One region of the Streptomyces sp. NPDC051963 genome, then DNA from elsewhere that is predicted to be linked to it. Evidence: riboswitches for the same ligand, from Rfam matches in the RefSeq annotation. Region 1 holds a riboswitch; the other holds the start of a gene.
The links. Region 1 has a riboswitch for cobalamin ahead of metE (5-methyltetrahydropteroyltriglutamate--homocysteine S-methyltransferase). Riboswitches for the same ligand answer to the same signal wherever they lie in the genome.
Positions count from the first base shown of each region.

Region 1 (3,204 bases):
GCACGCCGCCGGTGGTGAGGCGGAACGCCTCGGTGGCCCAGGCCAGGTAGGCGGGGTGATCCTCGGCACGCAACGGCAGCGTCTCGCGCAGGGCGGGTTCGTCCACCTGGATCACCGAAGTCCCGGCCGCCTCCAGGTCGTTCACCTCGTCGCGCAGGGCGAGGGCCACCTGCCGGGCGGTCTCCGCGAGGGGCTGGTCGTCGCGGACGAAGGACCAGGCGAGCATGGTGACCGGCCCGGTGAGCATGCCCTTGACCGGCTTGGAGGTCAGGGACTGGGCGTACGTCGTCCAGCGCACCGTCATCGGTTCGGGACGGGAGATGTCGCCGGCCAGGACCGGCGGGCGGACATAGCGGGTGCCGTAGGACTGGACCCAGCCGTGCCGGGTGGCGAGGTAGCCGGTGAGCTGTTCGGCGAAGTACTGGACCATGTCGTTGCGTTCGGGCTCGCCGTGCACCAGGACGTCGATGCCGGTCTGCTCCTGGAAGGAGATCACGTCGCGGATCTCCTCCTCGATGCGGCGCTCGTACGTCTCCCGGTCGATGCGTCCGGCAGTGAGGTCGGCCCGGGCGGTGCGCAGTTCGCCGGTCTGCGGGAAGGAGCCGATGGTGGTCGTGGGCAGGGGCGGCAGGTTCAGGTGGGCGCGCTGGGCGACCGTACGCTCGGCGTACGGCAGTGAGCGGCGGGCGTCGGTGGCGGTGACCGCGGCCGCGCGGGCCCGCACAGCCGGGTTCCGTGTGATGGGCGAGCCCGCCCGGGACGCCAGGTCGGCCCGGTTGGCGGCGAGTTCGGCGGCGATCCGGTCGGTGCCCTGGGCGAGGCCGCGGGCCAGGGTGACGGTCTCGGCGGTCTTCTGCCGGGCGAAGGCGAGCCAGCGGGCGATCTGCGGTTCGATCTCGCGTTCGGCGTCGGCGTCGAGCGGGACGTGCAGCAGCGAGCAGGACGGGGCGACGTCGACGCGGCCGGCCAGGCCGAGCAGGGTGGCGAGGGTGGACAGGGACTTGCCCAGATCGTTGATCCAGATGTTGCGGCCGTCCACCACGCCGGCGACCAGCCGCTTGCCGGGCAGGCCGCCGACCGCGGCGAGATCGTCGAGGTTGGCGGCCGCGGGCCCGGTGAAGTCCAGGGCGAGCCCGTCGACCGGTGCCTTCGCCAGCACGGGCAGCGCCTCGCCGAGCCGGTCGAAGTACGACGCGAGCAGCAGCTTCGGCCGGTCGGTGAGGGAGCCGAGGTCGCGGTAGGCGCGGGCGGCGGCGTTCAGTTCGGCCGGGGTGCGGTCCTGGACCAGGGCGGGCTCGTCCAGCTGGATCCACTCGGCGCCCGCCGCCCGGAGATCGGCGAGGACCTCCGCGTACACCGGCAGCAGCCGGTCCAGCAGGGTCAGCGGCTGGAAGTCGGCCGGTGCGCCGGGGGCGGGCTTGGCGAGGAGCAGGTAGGTGACCGGGCCGACGAGCACCGGCCGCGCGGCCAGTCCGAGCGCGAGGGCCTCCTTCAGTTCGCCGACCTGCTTGGCGGTCTCGGCGGTGAACTCCGTGTCCGGGCCCAACTCGGGTACGAGGTAGTGGTAGTTGGTGTCGAACCACTTCGTCATTTCCAGCGGCGCCACGTCCTGGGTGCCGCGCGCCATGGCGAAGTAGCCGTCCAGGGCGTCCTTCTCGACGGCGGCGCGGTGCCGGGCGGGGATGGCGCCGACCATGACGGTGGTGTCCAGGACGTGGTCGTAGTACGAGAAGTCGCCGGTGGGCACCTCGGTCAGGCCGGCCTCGGCCAGCTGCCGCCAGGTCGAGCGGCGGAGCTCGGCGGCGGTCCGCCGGAGCTCGGCGGCGGTGGCGCGGCCCTTCCAGTAGCCCTCGATCGCCCTCTTCAGTTCCCGGTTCGGGCCCTGGCGGGGGTAGCCGTAGGCGGTGGCCCCTGCTGCCGCGGCTGCGGACTTCGCTGTCACGAGACTCTCCTTCGCGAGCTGTGGGATGACACACGACCCGGAGACCGGTCGTGGACGCGAAGGAGCAGCAGATCCGGCGGGGGCAGCTGTGCGTGTGCCCGTCCCGCCTGGTGTGCGCCGACCCGCCCTCGAGGTCACCGAGTCTCCGCGCACGGGGAGCCGCGCACGGGCAGTGGCAGGTCTTCGGACTCGCGGGCGCGTCTCATGTCGTACGAGACACCTACTGGCCGTCGCTTCCCGGGTCCGGCGCTCCGGATCCAGTGCGTATGACGGCGGTCGTTCCCACTCACCGCTGCGGGGCAGTCCCGGATTCCCACCGGGTTCCCTCTTGCGACGCGTCTGCCTGGCGGGCAGGGCGAACCAGCTGCACGGTCAGCCTATACACAGCTCATGTGTGGGGCGACCCTGAGCCGACGGTTCGGCTCAGGGCCTGGAGCGACTCTCAAGAGTTCAGCTCGCGGCGGCCGCGGCGCGCCCCGCCTGGCGGCCGGAGAACAGGCAGCCGCCGAGGAAGGTGCCTTCCAGGGAGCGGTAGCCGTGGACACCGCCGCCGCCGAAACCCGAGACCTCACCGGCCGCGTAGAGCCCTGGGATCGGGGTTCCGGTCCCGTCCAGGACGCGGCCGGAGAGGTCGGTCTGGAGCCCGCCGAGCGTCTTGCGGGTGAGGATGTTGAGGCGTACGGCGATCAGCGGTCCGGCGCTCGAGTCCAGGATCTTGTGGGCCGAGGCGGTACGGCTGAGGGTGTCGCCGGGGTAGGCGAGGGCGTTGCGGATGCCCATGACCTGGACGTCCTTGGTGTACGGGTTGTCGATCTCCCGGTCCCGTGCCTCGATCTGACGTTTCAGACCGGCCAGGTCGATCAGGTCGTCACCGGTCAACTTGTTCATGCCGGCGACCAGTTCGGGCAGCGTGGTGGCGACGACGAAGTCGGCCCCGTTGTTCTTGAACTTCTCGATCGGCTCGGGGGTCTGCCAGATCCGGGACAGCAGCTGCCAGACGTTCTTGTTGGTGAGGTCGGGATTCTGCTCCGAGCCCGACAGCGCGAACTCCTTGGCCATGATCTTCTGGGTGGTGACGAACCAGGAGTAGTCGTAGCCGGTTTCGGTGATCGACTTGAGCGTGTGCAGCGTGTCGTACCCAGGAATGTCCGGGGTGTTGAACCGCTTGCCGGTGGCGTCGAACCACATCGAGGAGGGGCCCGGCAGGATGCGGATGCCGTGGCCCGGCCAGATGGGGTCGTAGTTGCGCAGGCCCTCGGTGT
Region 1 is NZ_JBIUCC010000006.1:637,785-640,988, forward strand. It holds gene metE (5-methyltetrahydropteroyltriglutamate--homocysteine S-methyltransferase) at 1-1,942, opposite strand, end outside; cobalamin riboswitch at 2,099-2,322, opposite strand; gene ACIHFB_RS27400 (FAD-binding dehydrogenase) at 2,393-3,204, opposite strand, start outside.

Region 2 (3,204 bases), on a different contig from region 1:
GTCACCAGCGCCACGTCGACGACCGGCGCGGGCACGCCGGCCTTCACCAGACGGGGCAGCAGGTCGGACATGGGTGTGGTGAACGCGAAGAGCAGCACGCCGAGCGAGGCGGCCGAGGTGCGCAGCAGCAGTTCCCCGGCGCGCACATGTCCCTCGTCGGCGAGGGACACGAACCCGTCCGGGCCGCCGACCTGCACCAGCAGGGTGGCAGCGCCGGTCACGCAGAAGCCCAGCGGGACGCGGTAGGCACGCCACAGCTTGCGACCGGGCACGCCCGCCGGGCCCAGCAGCACGGCGAGCGCGGTGGCCAGGACCAGGGCCGCGCCCGGCCAGGGCGGCAGCGAGATCGCCAGCACGGTGAGGCCGAGCCCGAGCACGGCCTTGTCCACGGGGTGACGGCGGCGCCAGCGACTGCTGTGCGCCGCCGCGTCGATGGGCAGCACTCAGACCTGCTCGTCGGCCGTGCTCTCGGCCCCCCGCGGCTCCAGTGCCCGCTGCTCGCCCTGCCGCCGCCCGCGCCGCAGGCCGAAGTAGTAGGCGAGGACACCGGCGCCGAGGGCCGCCTGCAAGGCGAACAACGCCGACTCGATCTCGCCGGACGGCGGCTCGTACAGGGGCGAGAACCAGGGCTCGTAGTCCGGCTTGATCTCGGTGATCGCCGTTTCCGCCTCGGCGTCGGCGCCCGTGAACGGCTCCTCCTTGTGGTCGCCGAGGCCGAGGACCAGCGGCAGCACCGCGAGCGCGGCCACGGCGAGCAGCAACAGGGAGTTGATCTTCGCGTTCCGGCTCATCGGGCCACCGCCTCGGCGTCGGCCTTCTTGCTGAGCAGCACGCCGAGCCGGGTCAGCTCACCCTTGCTGGACTGCACGAGCAGCCGCATCACCAGCACCGTGAGCAGTCCCTCGCTCACCGCGAGCGGGATCTGCGTGACCGCGAAGATGGACCCGAACTTGCCGAGCGCACCCAGGAAACCGCTGCTCGGGTCGGGGAAGGCGAGCGCCAGCTGGACGCTGGTGACGCAGTAGGTGGACAGGTCGGCGACGAACGCGCCGAAGAAGACCGCCACCATCAGCGGCACGTCGTAGCGCCGCAGCACCTTGTAGACGGCGTATCCCGCCCAGGGCCCGATGATCGCCATCGAGAACACGTTGGCGCCGAGCGTGGTCAGGCCGCCGTGGGCGAGCAGCAGCGCCTGGAAGAGCAGGGTGATGGTGCCCAGCACCGCCATGATCGGCGGCCGGAACAGGATGGCGCCCAGGCCGGTGCCGGTCGGATGGGAGCAACTCCCGGTCACCGAGGGCAGTTTGAGGGCCGACAGAACGAACGTGAAGGCTCCGGAGGCGCCGAGGAGCAGGGTGCTCTCCGGGTGCTCTTTGACCTCACGGGTGAGTGACCGGACTCCGTGGACGACAAATGGCGCCGACGCGACGCTCCAGGCGACCGCGTGCGCCGGAGGCAGAAAACCCTCGGCTATGTGCATGGCTCAGCAGACCCTCTCCAGCACCTCGTGGATGGTTGACGTGCCCTGGCCGGTCTCCTGGCTGACGGGTACCACCGCCCGTGCTCCGCCTTCCCGGGTCCGAGGACCCAGTGGCTGCCCTTGGGCCCTGCCGTCGAACTCCCGTCCCGCCGTGCAGGCGGACGACGAGCATTTGACGGCAGGGCCCAAGGGCCGGAGCCGGACTTCCCGATTCACAGTGGCGAGGGCCGCACCGGCATCACACCGGATTTCCCGTTCACCAAGGCGTGGTGACAGTAGTGGGCCCCCGGGGGTGGTGACAAGCCGTGCATGGGGGCGCACAGGGGGAGTGAACAGCGCTAACGGCCGTCGCCGCCGGGCTCCGGCAGTCCCGGCCCCGCACACCGTACGTCCGTATCGGGCACCTTCCCGCCCACGAGATACGCGGCCACCGTGCCGTCCACGCAGGTGTTGCCGCGGCTGGCGAACACGCCGTGCGAGTAGTCGTCGGCGAGGGTGATCAGACGCGAGCCGGGCAGCACCTTGCCCAGTTCGCGGGCCCCCTCGATCGGAGTGACCGCGTCGTGCGCGGAGGCGACCAGCAGCACCGGCGGGGCGTCGGGGCCGCCGAGCGGGGTCCGCCGGGCGGGCCGGTACGGCCAGTAGGCGCAGGTGGACGCCTCCATGCCGGTCAGGACCGGCTGGGAGTCGATACGGCGGGTGCGGCGGATGTCCGCCAGGATGCGGTCCGGCGTCGGCGCGGGGCCGTCGGCGCACTTGACGATGCGGTTGGCCGCCTCGTAGTTGCGCGAATCGGCGCTGTCGAACGCCGTGCCGGGCCGAAGCCCGTCCGTGGTCCGGTCGTTGAGGTAGTTCCGCATCCCGTCGGCGAGAGTCGTCCAGCGTTCGGTGCGGCCGAGCGCGCGGTAGACGGCACGGTCGAACTCGGACGCCCCGAAGCCGTCCACGGGTGCGGCGCCGAGCCCTCGGCGCACCCGTAGAGCGGCCCGGCGTATGTCGTCGGCGTCCGAGCCCAGGCCGAAGCGGTCGGCATGGGCCGCGGCCCACTCGAAGAACGTGTCCCGCTGCCGCAGCAGCGCCCGGCTCTGGAGCACGTCGAACGCGTACCAGTCCCACGGCCCGACCACACTGTCCAGCACCATCCGCCCGACCCGCCGCGGGAACAGCGCCGCATAGGCCGCGCCGAGATGGCTGCCGTACGACACCCCGAGGAAGCTCGTCCTCGGCTCGCCGAGCGCGGCGCGGACGGCGTCCATGTCGTACGCCGTCCGCTCGGTGGACAGATACGGCAGGACGTCGCCCGCGCCCGTCGCGCAGTCGTGGGCCATGTCCCGCAGCGAGGCGAGGTAGGCCCGTTCCGCCGTCGGACTCGCCGGCACGGGATCCGCGCCCGGACTGTCGAACAGGCCGCCCATGTCGCCGCAGCCGACCGGTGAGCTCCGGCCGACGCCGCGCGGGTCGAAGCCGATGACGTCGTACGAACGCCGCACGCTCTCCGGGAGTTTGGCGCGCTTGGTCACCGCGTAGGGGAGCCCGGAGCCGCCCGGCCCGCCGGGGTTCACCAGCAGGATGCCGCGTCGCTCGGCCGGCGTGCCGGAGGCGGGGACGCGGGAGACGGCGATGGTCAGACGCGGTCCCTCCGGGTGGTGCCGGTCGAGCGGGACGTCGATCCGACCGCACTCCACGCGGTCGGGTGCGGGCGGGCGTGGGACGGAGTCGGGGCA
Region 2 is NZ_JBIUCC010000004.1:176,802-180,005, reverse strand. It holds gene cbiQ (cobalt ECF transporter T component CbiQ) at 1-443, opposite strand, end outside; gene ACIHFB_RS17570 (energy-coupling factor ABC transporter substrate-binding protein) at 444-791, opposite strand; gene ACIHFB_RS17565 (energy-coupling factor ABC transporter permease) at 788-1,480, opposite strand; cobalamin riboswitch at 1,510-1,759, opposite strand; gene ACIHFB_RS17560 (alpha/beta hydrolase) at 1,819-3,204, opposite strand, start outside.
Region 2: another riboswitch for cobalamin. It lies ahead of ACIHFB_RS17565 (energy-coupling factor ABC transporter permease); the one in region 1 lies ahead of metE (5-methyltetrahydropteroyltriglutamate--homocysteine S-methyltransferase).